3 linked regions of the Azospira inquinata genome follow. The protein of the gene in region 3 interacts with the protein of the main gene of each other region in a pairwise test. Links are inferred from orthologs where the notes say so. Each region holds a gene or a part of one and is shown on either strand. Other genes may lie near its edges.

Region 1 (3,314 bases), 820 kb from region 3 along the record:
CCGGAATATGGCAATCTCATTGAGCTGGATCACGGCAACGGTTTCTCCACCCGCTATGCCCACCTGTCCAAAATCCTGGTGCGTCCCGGGCAGATGATCAACCGGGGGCAGGAAATCGCCCTGTCCGGGAATACGGGCCGGTCCACCGGGCCCCATCTGCACTTTGAGGTGCGTTATCAGGGGGCGGCCCAGAACCCGGCCAAATATCTGGATCTGGCGGCCCGCTACGGTATTCGGGTGGCCCGGCGTTAAGCCTGCCGGGCTTTCTGGACGCGGGCGTCCAGGGGGCGGCGTCCCGGGGAAGTGGCGGGGCGATGTGGGGCGGGTTGCCCATGATAGAATCCCTTTTTTTCTCCGCGACGCACGCCGTCCCCCACAATGATTTCCGGTCTCCTCAAAAAAATCTTTGGCAGTCGCAATGATCGGCTGGTCAAGCAGTACTTCCAGGTGGTGCAAAAGATCAACAGCCTGGAAGCGGGCATTTCCGCCCTCTCCGACACGGACCTAAAGGCCAAGACGGAGGAATTCAGACAGCGCTACGCCAAGGGCCAGAGCCTGGACGACCTGCTGCCGGAAGCCTTCGCTGTGGTACGGGAAGCGGGTAAGCGGGTGTTGGGCATGCGCCACTTCGATGTGCAGCTGATCGGGGGCATGGTGCTGCACCATGGCAAAATTTCCGAAATGCGCACCGGGGAAGGCAAAACCCTGGTGGCCACCCTGCCGTCCTACCTCAATGCCATCGCCGGCAAGGGGGTCCATGTCATCACGGTGAATGACTATCTGGCCCAGCGGGATGCGGAATGGATGGGGCGCCTGCATCGCTTCCTGGGACTCACCGTGGGGGTGAATCTGTCCCAGATGGACCACGATGCCAAGCAGGCTGCCTACGCCGCCGACATCACCTACGGTACCAACAACGAATTCGGCTTCGACTATCTGCGGGACAACATGGTCTACGCCGCCGAAGACCGGGTGCAGCGGGGCCTCAATTACGCCATCGTGGATGAGGTGGACTCCATCCTCATCGACGAAGCCCGGACCCCCCTGATTATTTCCGGCCAGGCCGAAGACCAGACCGAGTTTTATATCCGCCTCAATGAGGTGGCGCCCCAACTGGTGCGGGCTGAGAACGAGACTGCTCCCGGGGATTACTGGGTGGACGAAAAGGCCCACCAGGTCTATCTCACCGAGCAGGGCCATGAACACGTGGAAGAAATTCTGGTGGGCATGGGCATGCTCACCGAAGGCCGCAGCCTCTACGACGCCGCCCACATTGTCCTGGTGCACCACCTGAATGCCGCCCTCCGGGCCCACACCCTCTATCTGCGGGACCAGCAGTACGTGGTGCAGAACGGGGAAGTGATCATCGTGGACGAATTCACCGGCCGCTTGATGCCGGGTCGGCGCTGGTCCGACGGCCTGCATCAGGCCGTGGAAGCCAAGGAAGGGGTGAAAATCCAGCACGAGAACCAGACCCTGGCCTCCGTCACCTTCCAGAACTACTTCCGCATGTACGGCAAGCTGGCCGGCATGACCGGTACCGCCGACACGGAAGCTTACGAATTCATGGAAATCTACGGTCTGGAGACCGTGGTGATTCCGACCCATCGGCCGGTACAGCGGAAGGATTTGCAGGATCAGGTGTATCGCACGGCCCAGGAAAAGTACGCGGCCATTATCGCGGACATCCGGGAATGTTATGGCCGGGGCCAACCCGTGCTGGTGGGGACCACCTCCATCGAAAATTCCGAGCTCCTGTCCCAGCTGTTGGATAAGGAAAAGCTGCCCCACCAGGTGTTGAACGCCAAGCAGCATGCCCGGGAAGCGGACATCGTGGCGGAAGCTGGGCAGCCCGGGGTGATTACCATCGCCACCAACATGGCCGGTCGGGGCACGGACATCGTGCTGGGCGGCAATGTGGATAAGCAGGTGGCCCAGGTTCAGGCGGACGAAGCCCTCTCCGATGCAGAAAAGACCCAGCAGGTGGAGGCCATCAAGGCCGCCTGGCAAACCCGTCACGACCAGGTGTTGGCCGCTGGCGGTCTGCACATCATCGGCTCCGAACGCCACGAATCCCGGCGTATCGACAACCAGCTCCGGGGCCGGGCCGGGCGTCAGGGGGATCCGGGTTCTTCCCGCTTCTACCTGTCCCTGGACGACGCTCTGCTGCGTATTTTCGCCGGGGATCGGCTGAAAGCCATCATGGACCGGCTGAAGATGCCGGAAGGGGAAGCCATTGAGCATCCCCTGGTGAGCCGCTCCCTGGAATCCGCCCAGCGCAAGGTGGAAGCCCGCAACTTCGACATCCGCAAGCAATTGCTGGAATACGACAATGTGGCCAACGACCAGCGCAAGGTGATCTACGCCCAGCGTAACGAACTCCTGGAAACGGACGACATTTCCGAAACCATCACGGCCATGCGTCAGGGCGTGCTCTACGACATGTTCCGGGTCTATGTGCCGGAAAACAGCGTGGATGAGCAGTGGGATATCCCGGGCCTGGAAGCCGCTCTGGAATCCGAATTTCACCTCAAGGCCCCGGTAGGGGAATGGTTCAAGTCCGACACCAGCCTGAGCGACGAAGACCTGGCGCGGCGCCTCATCGAAACCGTGGAGAAGGAATACGGGGAAAAAATCGCCCAGGTGGCCGAGCCCGAGGTATTCCACAAGTTCGAGCGGGATCTGATGTTGCAGACCCTGGATTCCCAATGGCGGGAACATCTGGCCGCTCTGGACCATCTGCGCCAAGGCATCCACCTGCGGGGCTATGCTCAGAAAAATCCCAAGCAGGAATACAAGCGGGAAGCCTTCGAGCTGTTTGAAGCCTTGCTTAACAGCATCCGCTCCGAAGTGACCCGCCTGCTGCTCACCGTCCAGATCCGTTCCGTGGAAGAGGCGGACGAGGATGTGGAAGAAGAGACGGCTGCCGAACTGGCCAATCTCCAATTCGACCACCCGGAATTTGATGGGGAAGAGGCGGAAGAGGAAGCGGTCGAAGAAGGCGAAAAAGCCCAGGGACCGGCCCAGCGGGACGGCCTCAAGGTGGGCCGTAACGATCCCTGCCCCTGCGGTAGCGGCAAGAAATACAAGCATTGCCACGGCAAATTGAGCTGATCGCTCCGTTGCCCCTGTGATTCAAGGCGCCGCCCGCCCCACCGTCCGCCCCTTCCCCTGGGAATGGGCGGGCCCGGCGGGCGGCGTCTTTTTTCGTTGAAAAAGGAAAATCCATGACCGTCAATTACCAGACTCCTGCACCTGAAGCCCTCTATCCTGTGGCCGGCGTACGCTTGGGCGTTGCCCAGGCCGGCATCCGC
Region 2 (2,748 bases), 1.4 Mb from region 3 along the record:
GTGAGGCCCAGGATCAGAGGAAAGCGCATGGCTTGCCTCCACTCCGTCGCCTTACGCCCGCTTAAATACCAGAGAGCCGTTGGTGCCGCCGAAACCGAAGTTGTTTTTGACGGCAAATTCGATCTTCATCTCCCGGGCCGTATTGGCGCAGTAATCCAGATCGCACTCCGGATCCTGATTGAAGATGTTGATGGTGGGCGGGGAAATCTGGTTATGGACCGCCAAGATGGTGAATACGGATTCAATGCCCCCCGCACCGCCCAACAGGTGGCCAGTCATGGACTTGGTGGAATTCACCACCAGTTGCTTGGCCGCATCACCGAAGGCCAGCTTAATGGCATCCGACTCGTTCTTGTCTCCCAGAGGGGTGGAGGTGCCGTGGGCATTCAGGTACTGCACCTGATCCGGATTCAGTCCCGCATTACGCAGGGCGGCCTGCATACAGCGCTTGGGACCGTCCGTGCTAGGGGCGGTCATGTGGTAAGCGTCACCGCTCATGCCATAGCCCACCAACTCGGCGTAAATCTTGGCGCCCCGGGCCTTGGCGTGTTCGTATTCTTCCAGAACCACCACACCGGAGCCTTCGCCCAGAACGAACCCGTCCCGATCCTTATCCCAGGGCCGGCTGGCGGTCTGGGGATCATCGTTGCGGGTGGACAGGGCCCGGGCGGCACAGAAGCCCCCCACGCCCAGGGGCGTCACCGTGGATTCGGCGCCACCGGCTACCATCACGTCCGCATCCCCGTATTCAATGATGCGCCCGGCTTCACCGATACAGTGGGTACCGGTAGTACAGGCGGACACCAGGGCGATGTTGGGGCCCTTGAAACCGAACTGAATGGAAAGATTGCCGGAGATCATGTTGATGATGGAGCCGGGCACGAAAAACGGGGAAATCTTGCGCATCCCGCCCGCCGTGTAATCTTCCTTGGTGCTTTCGATCAGGGGCAGGCCGCCGATACCGGAGCCGATGGCAACGCCGATACGCTCACTATCCACCTGCTCCGAATCCAGCCCCGCATCCCGCACCGCCTGAATGGCGGCCGCCATACCAAAATGGATGAAGGTATCCATGCGGCGGGCATCTTTGGGGGAAATGTACTGGGTGATGTCGAAATTCTTCACTTCCCCGGCGATTTTGGCGGGAAAGGTGGAGGTATCGAACTTGGTGATCTGGCCAATACCCGAGCGCCCGGCCAAAATATTTTGCCAGGCATCATCAACGGTATTGCCAACGGGGCTAACAATCCCCAGACCGGTAACTACGACTCGACGGCGTGCCAATATGAGCTCCGGAGAAAAAGTAGTTAAAAACAGTGCTTCTTAAGGACAGGGCCGGTATCTTGCGATACCGGCCCCAGAAAAGCGACGCAAAAAGGAATTACTTTTGGTGGGAAGTAACGTAGTCGATCGCTTGTTGCACGCTGGTGATCTTTTCGGCTTCTTCGTCGGGGATTTCGGTTTCGAATTCCTCTTCCAGGGCCATCACCAGTTCCACGGTGTCCAGCGAGTCCGCGCCAAGGTCATCCACGAAAGACGATTCGTTTTTGATATCGGCTTCGTTGACGCCAAGTTGTTCGGCAACGATCTTCTTGACGCGCTGTTCAATGTTTTCCATCAAAGACTCCTTCCCTATTATTGGGTATGTGATACAAACTTGCGTATTCTACCAAACAAGCGGCGCCGCACAAAATTTCGGCCGCCGCCGAGTGGTAACCAGATAACTCAATCCATGTACATGCCGCCATTCACGTGCACGGTGGTACCGGTCACGTAGGCGGCGGCAGGGGAAGCCAGGAAAGCCACGGCCGCAGCAATGTCTTCCGGCTTACCCAGGCGGCCCAGGGGGATGTTGGACAGAAGGCCCGCCTTCTGCTTTTCATCCAGGGCCTTGGTCATGTCCGTATCAATGAAGCCGGGGGCCACGCAATTGACGGTGATATTGCGGCTGCCCAGTTCCTTCGCCAGGGAGCGGGAAAGACCGGACACCCCAGCCTTGGCGGCACAGTAATTGGCCTGACCCGGGTTACCCGCGTGCCCTACCACGGAAGTGATGTTGACGATGCGTCCTTGGCGGGCTTTCATCATGCCCCGCATTACCGCCTTGCAGAGGCGGAAAACGGACTTCAGGTTGGTGTCGATCACCCCATCCCATTCATCGTCCTTCATGCGCATGGCCAGATTGTCACGAGTGATCCCGGCGTTATTCACCAGGATGGTCACGGGAGCAAATTCTTTTTCGATGCGAGCGATAAGAGCATCCACCTGGGCTTGGTCCCGCACTTCCAGTACCGCCCCCTGCCCCTTGGCGCCGGCTTCCTGCAAATAGGCGGTAATGCGCCCGGCGCCCTCTTCCGTGGTGGCCGTGCCGATTACCGTGGCCCCTTGGCGAGCCAGTTCCCGGGCCACCGCCTGGCCGATTCCCCGGGAGGCCCCGGTGACCAGCGCAACTTGTCCTTCCAGCACCATCTTCTTACTCCAGAGAAAGGTTGTTTTCGATGGCGCCCGCATCCGCCAGGGCCACCCCCGTTACGCCGTCGGCGCAACGCTTGGTGAGTCCGGCCAGGACCTTGCCCGGACCGCATTCCGCTACCGTAGTGACGCCCATTTCGGCCATTTTGCCAATGGTTTCCACCCAGCGCACCGGATGGAAAGCCTGGCGCACCAGGGCGTCCTTGATCTTTTCCGGTGCGGTTTCTACCTTCACATCCACGTTATTGATGACCGGGATGGTGGGGGCAGCAAAGT
Region 3 (6,239 bases):
GGCTGGTGATCATCGGCTTGCTGGGGCTTCTGGCTGGCTGGGCCTATTCCGCCCCGCCCCTGCAACTGGTGAGCCGGGGCTTGGGGGAAATCGCCATCACCCTGGGCTGGCTGGCCGTGGTGGTGGGCAGCGACTATGTGCAGCGCCACGGTTTTTCCTGGCAGCCCGTGGCCCTGGGCCTGCCCTACGCCCTGCTGGTCGCCAATCTGCTCTTCATCAACCAGTTTCCCGACCGGCAGGCGGACGCCCAGGCGGGCAAGGCCACCCTGGTGGTGCGCCTGGGGCCGGGCACAGCCCGCTGGCTTTACCTGGGCATCGCCCTCTTCGCCTATCTCTGGCTGATTCTGCTCATCGGCCTGGACCGGCTGCCCCAGCGGGCCGCCCTGGGCGCCCTCACCGCGCCCCTGAGCCTCCACGCCGGGCGTATGCTGCTGGCGGACGCGGAACGGCCGGAAGCCCTACTCACTCCCATCCAGCTCACCATCCTGGCTGCCAATCTCCACGGTCTTCTCCTGGCCCTGGGGCTGTGGCTGGCGGGGCCCGGGGCCAGCTGGCGGCCCCCGGCATTCTGAGAGGGGCTCCGCCCTCCGACTTGCCCCCGCCAGCGTCGGCGCCGGGATCGGAAGCACCAGCCCCGCCCCCCTTTCCTTCACCTTTTTCCGGAAACTCCCATGATCGGACGCCTCACCGGCCTCCTGGCCGAAAAAAACCCGCCCCATATCCTGCTCGACGTGCACGGCGTCGGCTATGAACTGGATGTGCCCATGAGCAGTTTTTACAACCTGCCCGGTCTGGGGGAAAAGGTCACCCTGCTGACCCATTTCGCGGTGCGGGAAGATGGCCAGTTTCTCTTCGGCTTTCTCACCGAGGCGGAACGTTTCACCTTTCGCCAGCTCCTGAAAATTTCCGGGGTCGGCGCCCGCACCGCCCTCTCCGTGCTCTCCGGCCTTTCCGTGGCCGATCTGGCCGCCGCCGTGGCCCGCCAGGAAACGGGCCGCCTCACCAAGGTGCCGGGCATCGGCAAAAAGACCGCCGAACGCCTGCTCCTGGAATTGAAGGACAAACTGCCCACCAGCGGTCCCGCCGCCGTGGCCGTGGTCCATGACGACCAGCAGGACATTCTCAACGCGCTCCTGGCCCTGGGCTACAACGACCGGGAAGCGGGGGCCGCTTTGAAGCAGCTGCCCGCCGGGCTCACCGTGTCCGACGGCATCCGCCAGGCCCTGAAGCTCCTGTCCAAAAGCTGAGTGCCAACCTGAGTCCCCGTTGCACCTCCGCCCGGCCAGGGGCCGGCGGAGGTAAGATAGGGCCTTTCCCCATCCCCTTTTCTTGCGGTGAAACCGGGCCTTGACCGGGCTTCGCCCCCAGCGCTTCCACCATGATCGAAACCGACGTTTTCGGCGACGCCTCCGACGGCCGCCTGATCGCCCCCGAAAGCAAATCCTCCCAGGAAGAGGCCATTGAGCGGGCCCTGCGCCCCAAGCGCCTGGCCGACTATGTGGGCCAGGCCAAGATTCGGGAGCAGCTGGGCATTTTCATCGACGCCGCCAAGCGCCGCAGCGAAGCCCTGGACCACGTACTGCTCTTCGGCCCTCCGGGTCTGGGCAAAACCACCCTGGCCCACATCGTGGCCGCCGAAATGGGGGTCAATCTGCGCCAGACTTCCGGGCCGGTGCTGGAACGGGCCGGGGATCTGGCCGCCCTGCTCACCAATCTGGAACCCAACGACGTTCTCTTCATCGACGAAATCCACCGCCTCTCCCCGGTGGTGGAAGAAATCCTCTACCCGGCCCTGGAAGACTTCCAGATCGACATCATGATCGGGGAAGGCCCGGCGGCCCGGTCAGTGAAGCTGGACCTGCCCCCCTTCACCCTGGTAGGGGCCACCACCCGGGCCGGAATGCTCACCAACCCCCTCCGGGACCGGTTCGGCATCGTCGCCCGGCTGGAGTTTTACAACGCCCAGGAACTGACCCACATCGTCACCCGCTCGGCCCAGCTGCTCAACGTGGCCATTGAACCGGAAGGGGCCCTGGAAATCGCCCGCCGTTCCCGGGGTACGCCCCGTATCGCCAACCGGCTGCTGCGCCGGGTGCGGGACTACGCCGAGGTCAAGGCGGACGGCATCATTACCCGGACCGTGGCCGACTCCGCCCTGTCCATGCTGGACGTGGATCATGGCGGTCTGGACGTGATGGACCGGAAGCTCCTCTCCGCCGTCATCGACAAATTCGGCGGCGGTCCGGTGGGGGTGGATAATCTGGCGGCCGCCATCGGGGAAGCCCGGGACACCATCGAGGATGTGCTGGAACCTTACCTGATCCAGCAGGGCTATCTGCAACGCACGCCCCGGGGCCGCATCGCCACGGCGGCGGTGTACCGTCACCTGGGGCTGGAGCCGGTGCAACGGGACCGGGATTTGCTCTCCGGCGCTTAAGGCTGCCGCCCCACCCGAGAAAAAACTTTCGCCCCGGAACCCCCTTGAAACGGGGCTTTCAGCCCGTTTTACCGGGCTGCCGGATTACACACTGTTACAGGCTCCCCCGCCGCCCTTTCCTAAAATTTCGCCCCATGCGCCCTGTTCCCGCCACGCCCGGCCACACTTTTTCCATTCCGGTACGCGTCTATTACGAAGACACGGATGCGGGGGGCGTGGTCTATTACGCCAATTACCTGCGCTTTCTGGAACGCTGCCGCACCGAATGGATGCGGGCGGTAACGGGCCACGATCAGGCCTTCCTGGCCCGGGAACACAACATCGCTTTTGCCGTCCGCTCGGTTCAGGCCGATTACCTGCGCCCCGCCCTCCTGGACGACCTGCTCACCATCACCCTGGAAGTGGAAAAACTGGGGGCCTCCCAAGCCGTATTCCGGCAAACCGTGTATCGGGAGGAGGATCAAACCCTGCTTCTCACCAGCACGGTGAAAGTGGTCTGCGTCAATCTCAACCCCATGAAAGCCACCCCCATCCCCGCTTTTCTCCGCGAAAAACTGGAAACCCTGCAATGAACGTCAGCCAAGACCTTTCCATCATCGAACTCATTTCCCACGCCAGTGCCGTGGTCCAGGTGGTCATGGCCATCCTGGCGTCCGTGTCCTTCATGTCCTGGTTCTACATTTTCCGCAAATGGTTCACCGTGCGGGACGCCAACGCCCGCACCGACCAGTTCGAGCGGGATTTCTGGAGCGGCGGCGATCTGAACGCCCTGTACCAGAGCGCCGTCCATGACCGGAACAATACGGGGGCCATGGAGCGGATTTTCGAGGCCGGTTTCCGGGAATTCACCAAACTCCGGGGCCAGAAAAACCTGGACCCCAAGGACGTTATCGACGGCTCCCGCCGGGCCATGCGAGCCACCTACCAGCGGGAAATCGACGATGTGGAATCCCACCTGGCCTTCCTCGCCTCCGTGGGTTCCGTCTCCCCTTACGTGGGCCTGTTCGGCACCGTGTGGGGCATCATGCACGCCTTCCGGGGCCTCTCCAATGTGGGTCAGGCCACCCTGGCCAACGTGGCCCCCGGTATTGCGGAAGCCCTGGTGGCCACGGCCATCGGTCTGTTCGCCGCCATTCCCGCCGTGCTCGCCTACAACCGTTTTGCCCACGACATCGACCGTCTGTCCACCCGCTTCGAGAGCTTCATGGAAGAGTTCTCCAACATCCTGCAACGGCAGATGCGATAAGCCCGGCCCCGGGCGCCCCTGGGCGTTCGGGAACCTGTCCGCCACCGGATTCGAGTAAAGCCCTATGCGTCCCCGCCGTCTCAAAAACGAAATCAACGTCGTCCCCTACATCGACGTCATGCTGGTGCTGCTGGTGATTTTCATGGTCACCGCCCCCATGATGCAGCCCCCGGGCAAAATCGACCTGCCCTCCGTGGGCGAAGCCGCCCAGCCTCCTTCCCCGCCCCTGGAAGTGATTATCCGGGCCGACGGCTCCCTGGCCCTCCATGATCTGGCCAAGAACACCCCGGAACGGGACATTGAGGCGGACGATCTGGTGGATGAAGTGCAGGCGGTCCAATCGGAAAACCCGGACCAGCCCGTGCTCATCGCCGGCAACAAGAAGCTGGAATACTCCAAGGTGATGGAGGTCATGGATAAGCTGCGCCAGCAGCAGATCAAACGGGTCGGCCTACTGGTGCAACCCACCGGGTCTAAATAAGCCAGGCCCATGACTCCCTACGAGCGCGACCGGGAAGACCCGGACAAATGGAAAGCCCTGGGGCTTGCGGCCCTGGTGCACATCCTGCTCATCCTCTTTCTGGTGGTGGGCGTGAGTTGGCAGCATCAGGACGACGCCAGCATGGCCGTGGAAATGTGGAGCGACATCCCGGGCACCCCGGGAAGCGCCGCTTCCGCTCCCCCTCCGCCGCCCCCGCCTCCCAAGGTGGCGGAGGCCCAGCCCGAGCCCACGCCCAAGGCGGAAACCAAGGCCACCCCCACGCCGGTGGATAAGCCGGATATTGCCTTGAAGCAGGAAAAGAAAAAGCCCGAGCCGAAAAAAGAAGAAGTGAAAAAGCCGGAGCCCAAGCCTGAAATCAAGAAGGAAGAGCCGAAGAAGCCGGAGCCGAAAAAGGAAACGCCCAAAAAGCCGGACACCAAAACCACCCCGGAAACGCCACCGAGCAAGAATGATAAGCCCGTCCCCCCGAGCCGGAAGTACGACCCCATGGCGGATTTCAATAAAGATTTGAACAAAGATCTGAAAGACTTGAGCCACTCCAAAGGCCTGGCCTCGGCCCGGGCCCAGGCGGCCAAGGAACTGGGCGGCAAGGGTTCGGGCAGCGCGGGCAACAGCGCCGGTAACGGTAATGGCGGTGGTGGCGGCCACAAGGGCGATCCGGGCTACGCGGCCAAGATTCGGGCCAAGGTACGGGGCAATGTTATCGAGCCTCCCGGACTGACGGGCAATCCTTCGGCGGTCTTCGTGGTCACCCAGTTGCCCAGCGGCGAAGTGATCAATGTGCGCAAGGTGAAGTCTTCCGGCATCCCGGCCTACGACGACGCCCTGGAGCGGGCCATCAACAAATCCTCGCCCCTGCCCCAGCCGGAAGACAAGTCCTCCTTCCAGCGGGAATTGCACCTGACCTTCTGTCCCCAGGATTCGGGATGTAACAAATAGCTTGCCCCCAATCATTACATTGGAATACTGAGCACCCGCCAGCCCAGCCCCGCCGGAGAAAACGGACAAATGCCCGGCCCCTCCGGCGGGAACGATTACAAAACATTACAAATTGGCGTTAAACCGCAAAGCTATAATTTTGACTTTCTCGGCCAGGTTTCACTTCATGTCCTCCGTTTTGCGCCACGCTGTTGTCTTCGCCCTCGGCCTCGCGGCCACCGTGGCCCACGCCCAGCTCTCCATTGAAATTACCGGGGGCAGCGGCAATAACCGTATTCCCGTGTCCATTGCGGATTTTGGCGGCGACCTGGCCAGCGCCAAGGCGGTCACCTCCGTGGTGCGCAATGACCTGGAACACTGCGGCATGTTCAAAATGGTGGATCCGGGCCCCACGCCGATGACGGAAAACGATCCGGTCAATTTCGGCAACTGGCGCAGTAAGGGCGCGGACGCCGTGGCGGGAGGCAGCCTGGCCAGCGGCGGCGGCCATTACGAAGCTCGCTTCCGCCTCTACGACATCACCAAACAGGCCTCCCTGGGCGGCGCTGCCTTCGTCACCTCCCCAGCCACCCTGCGGGCCGCCGGGCACCGCATCGCCGATTACATTTACGAAAAACTGCTGGGCATCCCTGGCTATTTTTCCACCCGCATTTCCTACGTGGTCAAGCAACGGGGCCGCTACGAGCTGATGATTGCCGATTCCGACGGCCAGAACGCCCAACCGGCCCTGGTCTCTAAGGAACCCATCATTTCCCCGGCCTGGTCCCCGGACGGCAGCAAGCTGGCCTACGTCTCCTTTGAAAGCAAGAAGCCGGTCATCTACGTGCACACCCTGGCCACGGGCCGGCGTGCCGTGGTGGCCAATTTCAAGGGTTCCAATTCCGCCCCCGCCTGGTCCCCTGACGGCCGCCGTCTGGCCATCGTCCTCTCCAAGGACGGCGGCTCCCAGATGTTCACCATCAATGCGGATGGTTCCGGGGTGCAACGTCTGACCTATTCTTCCGGCATCGACACCGAGCCCCGTTACTCCGCCGATGGCCAGTACATCTATTTCACCTCCGACCGGGGAGGTAGCCCCCAGATTTACCGCATGCCCACCATGGGTGGCAGCGCTG

Evidence for each region. Proteins that work in one complex are often made in the same cells at the same time.
Region 1: the proteins of ybgC (region 3) and secA interact in binary tests that used the Escherichia coli proteins (3 or more experiments, as listed by UniProt). The link is inferred for Azospira inquinata from one-to-one orthologs.
Region 2: the proteins of ybgC (region 3) and acpP interact in binary tests that used the Escherichia coli proteins (3 or more experiments, as listed by UniProt). The link is inferred for Azospira inquinata from one-to-one orthologs.

What each region holds. Positions count from the first base shown.
Region 1 is NZ_CP064782.1:948,090-951,403, reverse strand. It holds secA (preprotein translocase subunit SecA), read left to right. Parts: upstream 1-378; coding sequence 379-3,114; downstream 3,115-3,314. Other genes in the region: argJ (bifunctional glutamate N-acetyltransferase/amino-acid acetyltransferase ArgJ), read left to right, coding at 3,228-3,314; Azoinq_RS04180 (M23 family metallopeptidase), read left to right, coding at 1-252. UniProt on the Escherichia coli protein: Required for protein export, interacts with the SecYEG preprotein conducting channel.
Region 2 is NZ_CP064782.1:3,196,161-3,198,908, forward strand. It holds acpP (acyl carrier protein), read right to left. Parts: upstream 1,619-2,748; coding sequence 1,382-1,618; downstream 1-1,381. Other genes in the region: Azoinq_RS14395 (protein YgfX), read right to left, coding at 1-29; fabF (beta-ketoacyl-ACP synthase II), read right to left, coding at 52-1,284; fabG (3-oxoacyl-ACP reductase FabG), read right to left, coding at 1,726-2,469; fabD (ACP S-malonyltransferase), read right to left, coding at 2,474-2,748. UniProt on the Escherichia coli protein: Carrier of the growing fatty acid chain in fatty acid biosynthesis.
Region 3 is NZ_CP064782.1:1,767,202-1,773,440, reverse strand. The notes cover bases 1,293-4,290. They hold ybgC (tol-pal system-associated acyl-CoA thioesterase), read left to right. Parts: upstream 1,293-2,571; coding sequence 2,572-3,009; downstream 3,010-4,290. Other genes in these bases: Azoinq_RS08135 (energy transducer TonB), read left to right, coding at 4,174-4,290; tolR (protein TolR), read left to right, coding at 3,748-4,164; tolQ (protein TolQ), read left to right, coding at 3,006-3,683; ruvB (Holliday junction branch migration DNA helicase RuvB), read left to right, coding at 1,379-2,437. In the rest of the region: Azoinq_RS08165 (prenyltransferase), read left to right, coding at 1-572; Holliday junction branch migration protein RuvA, read left to right, coding at 672-1,247; more of Azoinq_RS08135, read left to right, coding at 4,291-5,124; Tol-Pal system beta propeller repeat protein TolB, read left to right, coding at 5,291-6,239.